3 regions of the Mycobacterium sp. IS-1556 genome follow, and region 3 is predicted to be linked to each of the others. Evidence: riboswitches for the same ligand, from Rfam matches in the RefSeq annotation. Region 3 holds a riboswitch; each other region holds the start of a gene.
The links. A riboswitch is a leader RNA that binds a small molecule or an ion and turns the genes downstream of it on or off. The one in region 3 is predicted to bind cobalamin.

Region 1: linked by a shared signal. The riboswitch ahead of metE (5-methyltetrahydropteroyltriglutamate--homocysteine S-methyltransferase) and the one ahead of AU187_RS24100 (ABC transporter substrate-binding protein) in region 3 are both predicted to bind cobalamin.
Region 2: linked by a shared signal. The riboswitch ahead of AU187_RS02280 (FecCD family ABC transporter permease) and the one ahead of AU187_RS24100 (ABC transporter substrate-binding protein) in region 3 are both predicted to bind cobalamin.

The regions. Positions count from the first base shown of each region.
Region 1 covers NZ_LQIM01000042.1:195,215-200,305, forward strand. Annotated here, with positions in the region: gene AU187_RS24765 (PepSY-associated TM helix domain-containing protein) at 1-84, shown strand, start outside; gene AU187_RS24770 (copper chaperone PCu(A)C) at 77-607, shown strand; gene AU187_RS24775 (Dyp-type peroxidase) at 600-1,814, shown strand; cobalamin riboswitch at 1,899-2,100, shown strand; gene metE (5-methyltetrahydropteroyltriglutamate--homocysteine S-methyltransferase) at 2,222-4,489, shown strand; gene AU187_RS24785 (DUF5313 domain-containing protein) at 4,486-4,902, opposite strand; gene AU187_RS24790 (MarR family winged helix-turn-helix transcriptional regulator) at 4,920-5,091, opposite strand, start outside.
Region 2 covers NZ_LQIM01000001.1:472,885-477,975, reverse strand. Annotated here, with positions in the region: gene AU187_RS02290 (ABC transporter substrate-binding protein) at 1-931, opposite strand, end outside; gene AU187_RS02285 (ABC transporter ATP-binding protein) at 928-1,776, opposite strand; gene AU187_RS02280 (FecCD family ABC transporter permease) at 1,773-2,786, opposite strand; cobalamin riboswitch at 3,024-3,143, opposite strand; gene AU187_RS02275 (DUF1906 domain-containing protein) at 3,338-4,147, shown strand; gene AU187_RS02270 (coiled-coil domain-containing protein) at 4,202-5,091, opposite strand, start outside.
Region 3 covers NZ_LQIM01000042.1:55,229-60,319, forward strand. Annotated here, with positions in the region: gene AU187_RS24075 (MBL fold metallo-hydrolase) at 1-606, opposite strand, end outside; gene mrf (ribosome hibernation factor-recruiting GTPase MRF) at 617-1,804, opposite strand; gene rpmB (50S ribosomal protein L28) at 1,867-2,103, shown strand; gene rpmG (50S ribosomal protein L33) at 2,103-2,267, shown strand; gene AU187_RS24095 (WhiB family transcriptional regulator) at 2,267-2,545, shown strand; cobalamin riboswitch at 2,565-2,688, shown strand; gene AU187_RS24100 (ABC transporter substrate-binding protein) at 2,778-3,758, shown strand; gene AU187_RS24105 (FecCD family ABC transporter permease) at 3,755-4,825, shown strand; gene AU187_RS24110 (ABC transporter ATP-binding protein) at 4,822-5,091, shown strand, end outside.

The DNA of each region.
Region 1 (5,091 bases), 140 kb from region 3:
GCATTCATGGTCGTCGACCTCTTCGTCGGCGCGGTCAAGAAACGTAAAGAAGAAAAGAAGCAGGAGACGAAAGCCCATGTCTGACAATCGGTATCGCAAAGCTTTGCTACTCGCGGCGACGGCGACGGTCGTTGCCGCGGGTTGTACGACGCAGGCCCACCACGATGAAGAGCCGATGGCGTCGGCGGTGACCATCGCCGACCAGTGGGCAAGCTCGGCGGAGACGGGTATGGCGGCGGTGTTCGGCACCTTCACCAACACCGGACACCACGACGCCCGCATTGTCAAAGGAACCTCGGATGTGGCGGGCCGAGTCGAAGTCCATGAGGTCGCGCCCGGCGCCACCGGCGTCAAGACGATGCGCCCCAAGGAGGGCGGCATGACAATCCCGGCCGACGGCTCACATGCGTTGGTGCCCGGCGGAGATCACCTGATGTTGATGGACCTCACGCAGCCGCTGCCGCCGGGTTCAGAGGTCACCCTGACCGTCGAGTTCGAGGACGGCTCGACGCTGCCCGTCACCGCGCAGGTGCGTGACTTCGCCGGGGCGGACGAGGACTATCAGCCGTCGACCGGCGGGTCGGCGCCGCACGACGATCATGGCTGAGCGCTCGACCGGCGCCTCCTTGCGGCTCAACCGCCGGCGGCTCCTCGCGGGCAGCGCCGCCGCGGTGGCGGCCGGGGCGACGCTCACACAATGCAGCATCGCGCAGTCCGCGGTCCCGGCGGAACCGTTCGACCGCGCCGTCGAACCGTTTCACGGCAAGCATCAGGCCGGCGTCGCGACGCCACCACAGACGCACGCACTGTTCGTGGCGCTCGACCTGACACCGCAATCCCGGCGCAGTCCGCGTGAGACGCTGGCCGCGGTCCTCAAACTGTGGACCTCGGACGCCGCGCGGTTGACGCAGGGCACTCCCGCGCTGGCGGATACCGAACCCGAACTGGCATACCGGCCGGCCCGCCTCACCGTCACCGTGGGCCTCGGGCCAGGTCTCTTCGACCGGATCGGGTTGGCACACCGGCGCCCGCGATCTCTGGCTGAACCGCCCGCCTTCACCACCGACCGGCTTCAACCGCAGTGGTGTGGCGGGGACCTCCTGCTGCAGATCTGCGCCAACGATCCGGTCACCGTCGCGCACACCGGCCGGGTGCTGCTGAAGAACGTCCGCACCATGACCACTCAGCGCTGGCGGCAGACCGGATTCCGCAACGCAATCGGAAACGGTGAGGGCGCCAGCATGCGCAACCTCATGGGCCAGATCGACGGTACCGCCAACATCACCGACGAGGCGGGCTTCGACCGGCACGTATGGGACGCCGGAGACGATCAGCGGTGGTTCGACGGCGGCACGATCCTGGTGTTGCGCCGGATCCGCGCCGAGATGGACACCTGGGACGAACTCGACCGCAGCAGCAAGGAACTCACGGTCGGGCGTCGAATCGACACCGGTGCACCGCTCACCGGACAGCGGGAGTTCGACGAACCGGACTTCTCCGCGACCGAGAACGGCATCCCGGTGATTCCGCCGAACTCGCACATCGCGCTGGCCCGGCACCGCAACGAGAACGAACAGTTCCTCCGCCGTCCCTACAACTTCGACGACCCTCCGCCCGCCGGACGAACAACCGAAAGCGGCCTGATTTTCGCTGCCTATCAACGTGATCCGGCCGCGCAGTTCATGCCGGTTCAGCAGCGTCTCGCGGCATCGGATGCGCTGAACGAGTGGATCACCACGATCGGGTCGGCGACGTTCGCGATCCTGCCCGGAGTCGAGCCAGGCGGATATCTCGGCCAGACGCTGCTGGCATAGCCGGCCGTGTACCCGAATGCCGGCAAGGGTAGGCTGGTCAGCGCAACTGGTTTGTCGGCGACCCGACTTCGGGGACGAAGTCGGAACATCGACATCGAGTGCCGTATGCCAGTCCGGGTGCGGCGCGAGAGGGAACCCGGTGAGAATCCGGGACTGTCCCGCAGCGGTATGCAGGAACGACCGCCGTCACCAGCACTGGCCCCGACGGGCTGGGAAGCGACGGCCACTAGGTGCGCGATCTCCTCGCGCGGGCCTGCGAGTCCGAAGACCTGCCAGCTGTACCGGACGCGCCGCGCCCGGTGGTGCATCGCCTCGTGGAATGGGCTGTGGCCGAAGCCGGTTCGATGCCGTGCTCGGCTGGACGTCTACTGGCGATGACCATCCGCTGCACCGATGAGGACGTCGTCATGACCGCAAGACCATTCACCGCCACCATCCTCGGTACGCCGCGCATCGGGCCGAACCGGGAACTCAAACGCGCCGTCGAGAAGTACTGGGCGGGCCGGGTCGACCGCGCCGAACTCGAGTCCATCGCCGCGCACCTGCGCCGCGATACGTGGCATGCGCTCACCACCGCCGGCCTGGACTCCGTTCCTGTCAACACCTTTTCGTACTACGACCATATGCTCGACACCGCCGTGATGGTCGACGCGCTGCCGCAACGGGTCGCCGAGGTGCCCGACGAAGTGGACCGCTATTTCGCGGCCGCGCGCGGCAATGACGCCATCACTCCCTTGGAAATGACCAAGTGGTTCGACACCAACTACCACTACCTCGTACCCGAACTGGGCCCGCAGACCGGTTTCGCGCTGAACCCCGCCAAAATTCTGGGCGAACTCGAAGAGGCCCGCGCGCAGGGTGTTCCGGCCCGTCCGGTGGTCGTCGGGCCGATCACCTTCCTCGCCTTGAGCAAGGCGGTCGACGGCGCGGTTGCGCCGATCGAGCGGCTCCGCGAACTCCTCGTCGTGTACGGCGAGTTGTTGCAGCTGCTCGCCGAACGGGACGTGGAGTGGATGCAGCTCGACGAGCCGGTGCTCGTCACCGACATCGTCGATAACGCAGGCGAACTCGCCGAAGAGGCCTATCAGTTCCTCGGGCGGCTGGCAAAGCGTCCGGCGATCTTCGTGGCCACCTACTTCGGCGAGCACACCGACGCGCTGCCCGCACTGGCGCGCACGCCGGTCGAGGCGATCGGCGTCGACCTGGTCGCCGGCAGTGGGTCATCGGTCGCCGCGGTGCCTGAACTCGCGGACAAGCTGCTGGTCGCAGGTGTGGTCGACGGGCGCAACGTCTGGCGCTCGGACCTCGAGGCCGCCCTCGGGACACTGGCCACGCTGCTGGGCTCTGCGGGCCACGTCGCGGTATCGACATCGTGCTCGACGCTGCACGTGCCGTACTCCCTCGACGCCGAGCCGGATATCGATGCCGCGCTGCGCAGTTGGCTGGCATTCGGATCCGAGAAGGTTGCCGAAGTGGTGACGCTCGCCCGAGGCTTGAGAGAGGGACGCGACGCGGTCTCCGGTGAGGTGGCCGCGTCGAACGCGACCGTAGAGGCGCGGCGAGCGGATCCGCGATTGAACAACGGCCATGTCCGGTCGCGGATTTCGTCGATCGTGGCGTCCAGGGCCCAGCGCGGGCCCGCGGAAGAGCGTCGCGCCGGGCAGCAGGCTCGGTTGAAGCTGCCGCTGCTTCCGACCACGACGATCGGCTCCTATCCGCAGACGTCGGCCATCCGGGTGGCACGCGCGGACCTGCGCGCCGGCACCATCGACTTCGCGGAGTATGAGCGCCGGATGAAGGCCGAGATCGCCGATGTCATCAGGTTGCAGGAGGAACTCGGTCTCGACGTGCTCGTCCACGGTGAGCCCGAGCGCAACGACATGGTGCAGTACTTCGCCGAACAACTCGACGGGTTCTTCGCGACGCAGAACGGCTGGGTGCAGTCCTACGGCAGTCGGTGCGTACGCCCGCCGATTCTGTACGGCGATGTGGCCCGGCCCAAGCCGATGACCGTGGATTGGATCGCCTATGCGCAGTCGCTCACCGACAAGCCGGTGAAGGGCATGCTCACCGGTCCGGTCACCATCCTCGCCTGGTCGTTCGTGCGCGACGACCAGCCGCTGGCCGACACGGCGGCCCAAGTCGCGCTGGCGATCCGGGACGAGACGGTCGACCTGCAGGCGGCGGGTATCGCGATCATCCAGGTCGACGAACCCGCCTTGCGCGAACTGTTGCCGTTGCGCGCCAAGGACAAAGACGACTATCTGCGCTGGGCGGTCGACGCGTTCCGATTGGCGACCTCGGGTGTGGCGGACTCGACGCAGATTCACACTCACCTGTGCTACTCGGAGTTCGGTGAGGTCATCGGCGCGATCGCGGACCTCGACGCCGACGTGACGTCGATCGAGGCGGCGCGCTCGCACATGGAGGTGCTGGCCGACCTCAACGCGGCCGGGTTCGCCAACAGCGTCGGACCTGGGGTCTACGACATCCATTCACCGCGCATCCCGGGCGTCGAGGAGATGGCGACAGCGTTGCGCGAAGCTTTGAACTCCGTTCCTGCCGAACGTCTTTGGGTCAACCCCGACTGCGGCCTCAAGACCCGCAAGACCGACGAGGTGACTGCCTCGCTGCGTAATCTCGTGGCCGCTGCCAACGAGGTCCGCGGCGGTTAGAACGGGCTGCTGTTCTGCTGCCAGCGCGCCTCTTCTGGACGGGGCCCGAAGCGGCGGGCATAGTCCTCGTGCATCCGCGCGTCCTTGCGGCGCTTGATTTCGTCGACGAGGTTCGGGTCCAGCCCGTGCTGGGCCAGGCGGTGCCGACGCCAAATCTTGTTGAGCGCCAACGCCATCAAGATAGCCCAGATGTAGATCGGCACAGTCATTTCCAAGTGCACGTAGAGCGACGCGGGAAGTAACCAGAACGGAGCCAGGACAAGCAGCGGAGGTATCGCCATCCGGATCATGTGGCGACGGAGGGCGCCCGGGCCTGCCAGGTCGCGCGCCACCCACTCGCGCATGGAGTCGGGCAGGCGGCGTCCATACGAGTAGGTCAGGTATTGGACGATGCCGGGACGAGCTGCAGCCATAGTTACTCCTCGGGTGGTCAGTCGGCTAGCGCGCCCGCAGCGAGGGCGGCGGTGTTCACGCGGGTCAGCACGTTGCGAAGGTGTTCGAGCTCGTCGAGGTCGACGCCCAGGCGCTCGACCACCGCAGGCGGGATCTTCAGCGCGCGTCGCCGGAGCCGCACACCCTCTTCGGTGAGTCGCACATCGGTG
Region 2 (5,091 bases), on a different contig from region 3:
TCTCGATTTTCTGCTGCCCGGTCGGCCCGTCTCCGTAGTCGGTGACCGCGATCAACTCGGGGGCTCGCTGGACGAACGCCTCGAACGAGACGTTCTCCCACATCTCCTCCAGGTCGGCGAAGACGTTGACCGCGCCGGCCCGCTGGTAAAGCTGCGGGACGATCGTCAATCCTGCGCCGGTGCCCAAAGTGTCGGTGCCCCAGTCCCAACAGAACACCCGTACCGGCTCTGCGTCGGCCGGAATGCGGTCAGCGACCCGAACGAGCCGCTGCTGCCAGTGCGCGATCAGAGCCTCGGCGCGTTCGGGCACTCCGAAGATGGCGGCGATGGCACGCACGTCACCGAACCACTCGTCGATGGTGGCGGGGGCGAGCGTGTCGTCGACGCGTCGGCATGACTCGGACAGCACATAGCTGGGAATGCCCAACTCGGCGAGGCTGTCGGGGTTGATGCCTCCGGTATCGAATCCATAGTTCCAGCCCGCGAAGACGAAGTCCGGCGCGACGCCCAGCAGCGGTTCGAGAGCGAAGTAGTCGGGGCCGAGCGAGGTCGCGGCGGCATAGTCGTCGATGAACACCGCTAACCGCAGGCGCTCACCAGCGCCGGCATAGCCGGCCATTCGATCGGTCAGACCCAGAGCGAACATCAACTCGATCATGTTGTCGTCGTTAACGACAGCGCGGTCCGGCGCTTCGTCGAAGGTCACCGGCTCACCGCAGGAGGACACAGTTACCGGGTAGTGGTCCGGCGGCGTGTTGGCCGGCGGCCAGCTGAACTCGGCGGTGACGGGTGGCAGATCACCGGCAACAGTGATGCTGTGTTCACCCGACCGGGGCGGGTCTACAACCGCATTCGGTCCGTCGCCGGCGCAGCCGGTGATGGCGACCGCGACGGCGGCGAGCACCGGGCATATGGGTCGAATTCCGTTCATGGACAGTGCTCCTGGGTCGCGGTGGTAGATGAGACGGTGCTCGGAACTGCGTCCGGATCGTCAATGCCGTCGGGTGCAGACAGGAGCAGCCGCAGCGCTCCGGTGCGTGGGTGCCGGATGTGGTCGACGTGCACGCCGAACACCGGAAGCACGATCTCGTCGACGAGCACTTCGGCCGGGGATCCTGCGGCGACGACCGCTCCCTGCTGCAGGACGACGACGTCGTCGCAGAACTCGGCGGCGAGGTTGAAGTCGTGCAGCGCGGCGAGGGTGGTCACCCCGAGGCCACGAATAAGCCGCAGCAGGTCGAACTGGTGGCGCACGTCAAGGTGATTGGTCGGCTCGTCCAGCACCAGCACCCGGCAGTCTTGGGCCAGAGCGCGGGCCAGCAGCACACGCTGCTTCTCACCGCCTGACAACGTGGGCCAAGCCCGCTCTGCGAGGTCGGCGGCGCCGACGGTGGCCAAGGCGTCGACGGCGGCCGCACGGTCGGCCGATGAGGTACGGCTCAGTGCGCGCTGGTGAGGAATCCGGCCGAGCATCACCATGTCGGTCACGCTGAGTCCGACGTCCATCGGCGCTTCCTGCGCCACGACAGCCAGAGTGCGAGCGAACGCCCTCGGGTTCAGCGAGGTGGCGCGGACACCGCCGATGCTGATCTCGCCGCGCTCGGGGCGCAGCACCCGGTAAATCGCCTTGAGCAACGAGGATTTTCCGCTGCCATTCGGACCCACCAGCCCGACGAACCGGCCGGGTCCCACGTCGATGCTCAACCCGTCGATCAGCAGCCTGCCCCCGACCCGCACGGCGAGCTGATCGACGTTGACGTCTGCGGCGTCGCTCATCGAAGGCCGCCCTCCAGTCGGTCACGACGGGACATCAGGAAGAGAAACAACGGGCCGCCAACGATGGCGGTCAGAATGCCGACCGGTATCCCTTGCGGGCTGGCCAGCGTGCGCGCGGCCAGGTCCACCCAGATCATGAAGACCGCACCGAACAGCGCGCTGGCGATCAACACCGGTCGGTGCAATCCACCGACCAGCAGCCGCACGATGTGGGGCACCACCAGCCCGACAAACCCGACCGCTCCGGACACCGCAACCATGACCGCGGTCAACGCCGCGGTGGCCACAAACAACTCCAGGCGCACCCGCGCCACCGCAACGCCGAAGGTGACGGCGGCCTCGTCGCCGGCGAGTAGCGCATCCATCGGCCGGGCGCGGGCGACGAGCCACACGAGAACTAGTGCCAGCGCGATCGCCGGAATCGCCGATGTCGACCATCGCGCGCGCTCGAAACCCCCTAACAGCCAGAACAACACCTGCTGGGCGCCGCGCGGGTCGCCGAGAAACACCAAATAGCTTGTCAGCGCGGAGAGCACGTAACCGACGACCACGCCGGTGAGCACCAACCGCAGCGGACTGAGCCCGAGGCCGCTGCGCCTGGCGACCAGATAGACCATTGCCATCGACAGACAGGCGGTCGCGAACGCGGCTCCGCTCAGTCCCAAAGCGCCGAGCCCCAATGCGCTGCCGTACACGATGACGGCCGCCGCACCGATGGAGGCACCCGACGAGACGCCTAGCACGTACGGGTCGGCGATCGGATTGCGCACCAGCGCCTGCACCGCAACTCCCACCACACTGAGACCCGCGCCGACGAGCGCGGCGAGCGCAACGCGGGGAACCCTTAAGTCCCAGACGATTTGGACGATGTGCGAAGCTACCTCGCCGCTCGCCGATCCGAGCGTCTTCGCCCAGATCACCTCCACCACCGTTCCCGCAGGGATGCGTACCGACCCGATGCCGACCGCGATCACCGTCGAGGCGAGCCCCAGTACGAAAAGGCCAAACATCAACACGACGAACCACGTTGCCGACAGCGATCCCCTCGATGGTGATCGTGACGTGGAGGTGAGGTGGCGACACAGAGTGGCCGCCACTGGCGTCATGTCAGAACTGCAGGGCCGCTCGGCATTTCACGCATCGCCTGTCGACGGGCGATGAACCTTCGGCAATTTCGGGCACGCGTGTGCATGAGCGATCTCCGTCCCGGGGTTTCCACGCCCCGTCATCCCGGCCCGCGGCGGCGCAGTGTCCTGACTCCCGGATCACCGCTCGCCCCGCCCTTCCAGCCCGCAGGCCGTGGTCACGCGTGGGGTCCGCTCCCCGGTCACAGTGGCGGGACCGTGCCGGAATCACACCGGCTTCCTAGCCCCACCGCGGCTATAACCGCTCACACAATAACCCGTGCGCACAGGCCCTGTGCGGTGCCTCCGCTGCGCGGCCGCAGCTGTGATCGCGATCCCGGAGGGCGAAAGCGCCGCTCTCGCACGGCTTCGCGACACCGGCAACTCGCCCGGCGTGGCTACACCGTTAACAGGAGTCTCATTGTTAACATCCTGCCGTGGAGGGCCCGCCGGAGACATATAGCCTTCGGCGTTCATGCCCGGTCTCCCGGCGTGATGCATTGCGGTATGCCGCAGCCGCTTCGGCGCTGGTCGGGTTGGGTGCGGCATCGGCGAGTGTCGGCAGTCCGACCGCAGAGGCCGCCGCTCCAACTCTTATCGACTACGCCATGCGCCAGATCCCGGCCCAAGCCATCCGAGCCGCCGGCCACTCCGGGGTGATCAACTACGTATCCACGTCGCGGCCCGGCTCGTCCTTCGGCGCCAAGCCGATCACCCTTCCGTACGCCAAGTCCCTGACCGCCGCCGGTCTGGTCATCGTCAGCAACTACCAATACGGAAAGCCGGGCGGGACAGCACCATCGGACTTCACCCGTGGGTACGCCGGCGGCGTCGCCGACGCGCGTACCGCTTGGCAACTGCACACCGCGGCCGGTGGTGGCCGGAGCGCACCGATCTTCTTCAGCGTCGACGACGACATCGACCGCACGGCGTGGAACGATCTGGCGCTGCCGTGGTTTCGGGGAATCAACTCGGTGCTCGGCGCGCAGCGCACCGGTGTCTACGGGGGCATCAATACCTGCCAGTGGGCCGCGGCCGATGGTGTCATCGGGCGGTCAAAATCGCCCGGCCACGTCTGGGCGTGGCAGACGCGGTCCTGGTCGCGCGGTCAGATCTACCCCGCGGCGGTTCTGTACCAGCGCATCATCGACACCGCCTCGAATCCGGGACCGGTGGTCGGCGGCATCCGCGTCGACGTCAACGACGTCCTGGCCAGCGATTGCGGCCAGTGGAACCTACATCCGTGAGGGCAGGAATACAGCGCCGCGGTCGAGAGGGTGCGGCGTGACGCGACTCGTCGGTCAGCGGCGTGGTGTCGTGGTGACGTGCACGTGGTCAAAGTGACCGTAGCCCGATCCTGCAGGACCGCTCGGTGTGTAGTAGGTGCCGCGCCAGATCACATCTTGCAAACCGAATCGGCTCGCGTTGCTCATCATGAACGCGAGGATTTCGTCTCCGAGCGCGATGCCCTCGGGGCTTTCGGGATTGGGGATCATGATGTCGATCGCCAGGCCGCTCGGATGCCACGGCTTGGAGTCGGGGCGCACCCCGTCGATGTCGGCAATCTGGGGGAACCTGTGGCTGACGGCGCGGGCAGCCAGGATGGTGTTGGGCTGTAGGCCGGCCTCATAGGCGACTCCGACGGGCAGCGCCTCCGGGATGTCCGCGGGGGCCGCGGGTGGAGGGACAGCGGCAGGGGGAGGTTGGCCGGGCATCGCGTTGAGTAGGGGGTTGGCCGGAGGGGGCACAGCCTGCGGTGGCGGCGGTGCGGCCGCGTTGTCGACAGCCGCCTGTTGAGCGGGTGTCAACGCCGCGTACTGGGCCTCCGCGGCGGCGATCTGACGCTGCAGTTCTCTGAATTTTGCCTGCAGGTCTGCGCGCACTGCAGCAGACTTCTCCGCCGCGGCGCGGGCGTCAGCGGCCGATTTCTCTGAGGCGTTGGCGGCGACGGCCGCGCGCTCACGGGCTATTCGAAAGGCCTTCAACTGATCGGCCGTTACAGCGGCTACCGCCCGCTGCAGAGATAGCCCGTCGATCAGCTGTTGCGGGGAGCTTGCGGTCAGCAACGCCGCCCACTGGCCGGTGCGTCCACTCACGTACGTCATCGCCGCCACCCGGTCGGCCGCGGCTTGATGGGGAGCGAGCTGGGAGTTCGCGGCGTCGAGGGTTGCCTGGTCTGCGCGATGCCGGT
Region 3 (5,091 bases):
GCTGCCGATCACCAGCAGGCGTCGGTCCGACGGACGGTGGTGAACCAGCGTGGACCACGCCTCGCCACATCGGTATGCCGACGCCTTGACCGGTGGGATGACCGGTCGGGCGATGACACCGGGGAACCGGTCGGGTGGACAGTGATCACCCTCGATGAGCGTGACGTCGTAGGCGCCGAGCCGGACGGCCTCCCCGGCGGTGACGACGACCAGGCGGTCCTCCGGCAGCCCGTGGCCGCGGCCCACCTGGGCAGCCGACTTTCCGCCCACGATGCTCGCACCGGTCCGTTCGGCGACCACCGCGCTGTCCATCGCGTGGTCGTAGTGAGTGTGAACCGGTAGGACGGCTTGCAACCGGTCGATGCGTAGGCGGGTCAGGCAGCCGTCGATGCGCGGTTCTGACGGCGCGAGCCGCCGCAGCGCAACTTCGCCGAGTCCGGGCCGCGAGAAGAACCCGTCGGTCAGCACGGCCGAATCGCCGTCGTCGATCAGCAGCGTCGTGACACCTGCCCAGGTCACTGTCAGCGGGGCGTCCGGCGCTGCGATTGGGACGTCGAAGTAGTTCGCATAGTCCGTCAGGTCCGGCCTGCCCAGCTTGAGGCGCATAGCGCCAACTCTAGGTGCGGTCCTCGCCGTCGAAGGACGTCGCGCCCATGTCACTCGCCAGTTCCGCGCCGGTATCGCAGGGATCCTCGTGCCAATCCCCGAACGGGTCTGGGTAGCTGGGCCATTCGCCGGGGCGCGACCATTCCTCGTCGGTCAGCAGCGCGGTGCGCAACGCATCGACGATCTCCTCCGGTTCCGCACCACACACCAGCACGGTGATCGACACGTGCCGGTCACCGAGGCGGTCGTCCCAGTCGGCCGCGGCTAGCGCCACGCGGTGCGGGTCGGCGTAGACCTGTTCCCCGGCACTCATCGCCGCCAGCCACCGACCCGCGTATTCGAACCGCATTCCGCCGCCGGCCGATTCCAGCCACATGACGTCGTCGAAGCGGTTGGCCAACCACAGCCTGCCCCGGGTGCGCACCACGCCGTCCAGCAGCACGTCGAGCGCGGCGTGCAGGCGCTCCGGATGAAACGGGCGCCGCGCAGAGAAGAGCAACAAGCCGACGTCGCCGTCGGCATCCAGGGACGGTTGGCCCGCGAGCAGTGGACCGTGAGGACTGTCGCTGCGCCCGCGCCTGCTCTCGGGCTCGAGATTGGCCAGCGCGACTTCAACCCGTCCAGCCCCGACGGTCAGGCGCGCTCGAGGGGCCAACCGCCGCAACACCTTCAGCGTCTGGGCGTGCGGTTCGCTGAGTACCAACGCGTCGGCGAACTCGGCCTGCGCCACCACCACCTGTGCCACTGTCCGGCCGTCGTCGAGGTAGTCCTCACCGACAGCCTGCTCCAGCCAGCCGCGGGCATCGACACACGTCACCACGGCGTGGATGCACACATCGCGCGCCGCCGGCCCGTCGACGTAGCCGGGGCCAACCCGCACACGGACATTCTCGATCGCCCAGCAGACCGGCTCCGGTTCCAGCCACGGCATCAGGTGCACCGCAATGCGATTCACGTCCGCACGCCGATGGAGCCGGCGCAGGAGGACGAGGAGGTCGTTGCGCACCGTGCATGCGACACAACCGCGGACCAACTCCAGCGGCCACTCTGACGTTTGCCCGCCGGTGGTCACGCTGCGCACCACCACCTGACCGTCGTAGGTGTGACGGACCACCACCGCGCCGGACGCGCCGGCCAACACCTCGGCGACACCGTCGGCATCGCCTTGACCGCAGATCAGCACCACTGGAGTGCGCACTCGACCTCCCCTGAGTTGAAAATGATTGTCATTAACGTTAGCGTACCCAGCCGAGGAGGAACATGTCCGCGCACTGTCAGGTCACCGGCCGAGCACCCGGCTTCGGCAATTCCGTATCGCATTCGCACCGGCGGAACCCGCGTCGCTGGAACCCGAACATCCAGACCAAGCGGTACTACCTCCGGTCCGAGGGCCGCCGAATCACACTGCGAGTCAGTGCCAAGGGAATCAAGGTCATCGACCGCGACGGCATCGAGGCCGTGGTCGTCCGGTTACGCAAGCAAGGGCAGAGAATCTGATGGCGCGCAACGATATCCGGCCCATCGTCAAACTGCGGTCGACGGCCGGTACCGGCTATACGTATGTCACGCGCAAGAATCGGCGCAACGACCCCGATCGCTTGGTGTTGCGCAAGTACGACCCGGTGGTCCGGCGCCACGTCGACTTTCGCGAGGAGCGCTGATGGCCACGGGAGCCGCCAACCGACTCTGGCAGTTGCGTGCGCGGTGCCGGGGATTGCCGACCGAGATCTTCTTCGCGTCAGATGCCGAGCGCGGTCAACGCCGGGTAATTCGCGAGGAACGAGCCAAGAAAGTCTGTCGCGGGTGTCCCGTGCAACGCGACTGCCTGCGGTACGCCCTGACCAATGTGGAGACCTGGGGCATCTGGGGCGCGACGACGCCGCGGGAGCGGCAGCGGCTCGCCGTATCTCGCCAGGTTGATCGGAAGAGCGCCGGCTGACCACTGTGTGGCAGGATCGATGCCGACAGGCGACCGTGACCCCGAGGAAGCCGGTGTGAATCCGGCGCGGTCCCGCCACTGTGATCGGCGCGGTCTTTCCGACGCGCCGGGAGCCAGATACTCCTCGCGGTCGCCTCCTCACCACAACTGGGGCGGATTTCCCCGGCGAGGACGGCCTCGGCATACCGAGCGCGCTTCCCGTCGCGTCCGCCCATGACGGGAGGTACGGAGAATGGCGGCGCGTCGATACCTTGCCACGGCGGCGATCTCGGCACTACTTGCCGCGGGATGCGGTACACCGGCACCACCATCGGACAACGCGGCCGGTGAAGCCTTGGCGGGATTTCCCGTCACCGTGACCAACTGCGGCATCACCACGACATATGAGCGTCCGCCGCGGCGGGCTGTCGCCCTGAATCAGCACGCGATCGAGACGATGTTGGCGCTGGGGCTGAAGGAATCCATGGTCGGGACCGCGTTCCTGGACGACCAGATCCTGCCGGAGTACAAGGATGCCTATGACTCGATTCCGGTGATCGCCGACGAGTACCCGTCGTTCGAGACGCTGCTTGCCGCCGAGCCCGACTTCGTCTACGGAGGGTGGGCAAGCGCATTCGACGACAAGGAAGGGCGCGGACGAGAGCGACTGATCGAGGTGGGCATCGACACCCATCTCAACACCGAGAACTGCACCTCCGGGCCGATGACGGCGTCCGCGGTGGACGATGAGATCCGAACGCTGGGAGAGATATTCGGTGTCAGAGAGCGAGCCGAACAGGAGATCGAACGTCAACGCCGCACCCTGCAGGACAGTCGTGATCAAATCCACGGTGTCGCGCCGATTGATGTCGCGGTCTATGACAGCGGCGAGACGACGGTGTTCACTTCCGGCGGGAAAGGTATCGGCAACCAGATTATCGAGTCGGCGGGCGGGCGGAACCTGTTCGCCGACGTGCCGAAGGTGTGGGCCGACGTGTCGTTCGAACAGTTCGCCGAGCGGGCGCCTGACGTCATCCTGATCTACGACTATGGCGACCAGTCGGTCGAGCAGAAGAAGAGGTTTCTGCTGGAGAACCCGGTGCTACAGCGAGTGCCGGCGATTCGTGACCAGCGCTTCGCGGTGCTGCCGCTGTCGTCGATCACCGCCGGTGTCCGTGTCGGGCGCGCGGTGAAATCACTTGCCGAACAGCTACACCCGGGCCGAATCGGATGACGGCGGCCATCCTGGACCGACCGGCCTCGGCGGCACCGCCGGTTCGCGGACGGCTTCCATACAGTGTCGCGCTCACGCTGCTCGTGGTGTTGCTGTTGGTGTGCATGACCGCAGGGGTCACCATCGGGTCGGTGGCGATTCCTCCGGGGCAGGTGTGGCAAATCCTGCTGCACGAACTCAATCCGGTGTTCTTGGACGCGACATGGCCGCCGACACGTGCCTCGATCGTGCTCGATGCGCGGTTGCCCAGGGTCGTGCTGGCGGCGGTGGTTGGCGCCGGCTTGGCGACATGCGGGATGGCGTTGCAGGCGGTGGTGCGCAATCCACTGGCCGACCCGATGCTGCTGGGTGTCTCGTCGGGCGCGTCGGTGGGTGCGGTCTCGGTGCTGGTGGCCGGCGTCGGAGTCGGCCTGTTGGCGCTGCCGCTGGCCGCGTTCGCGGGAGCGCTGGCCGCGCTGGTCGCCGTCTACTTCCTGGCCCGGACGGGCGGTCGGATGACGACGATGCGGTTGATACTCGCCGGGGTCGCGGTAGCCGAGGTGCTCTCGGCCGCTTCGAGTTTGCTGATCGTCACGTCCGATGACCCGCACAAGGCCCAGTCCGCGGTGCGTTGGATGCTCGGCGGTCTGGGTGGGGCGACCTGGGCGATGGTGTGGATACCGGCGATTGTTGTGGCAATCGGTGTGACGGCGCTGTTGGCGGTGACCCGGTCGCTGAACCTGTTGTACGGCGGTGAAGAGGCCGCGACAGCGCTGGGTTTGGACGTACACCGGTTCCGCGCAGCGATGTTCGTCGTGGTCGCGTTGATGGTGGGCGCGATGGTCGCTGTCAGCGGTGCGATCGGCTTCGTCGGTTTGATCATGCCGCACATCGTGCGCATGCTTGTCGGCGCCGACCACCGTCGCGCGTTGCCCGCGGCCGCGCTGCTCGGCGCCTCGTTTCTCATCGTGTGCGACATCACCGCGCGCACGGTCGCCGCGCCGGAGGAGTTGCCGGTCGGAATTCTCACCGCGCTCGTCGGTGGCCCGTACTTCCTCTGGTTGATGCGACGCAAGGCACCGGCATGACCGGCCGGATTCACATCGATGACGTCACTGTGACGGTCGGACGTAAAGCGTTGATCAGCAACGTTTCCCTGCATGTCGGCGCCGGCGAGATGGTGGGCGTCGTCGGGCCGAACGGTGCAGGCAAGACCACGCTGCTGCGCACGCTGTACCGTGCCCAGCGACCGAGGTCGGGCCGCGTGTTGATCGACGGCGAAGACGTCTGGCGGATGCCTGCCAAGCGAGCGGCACGACGGTTGGCGGCGGTACTTCAGGACACGGCTGGCGAT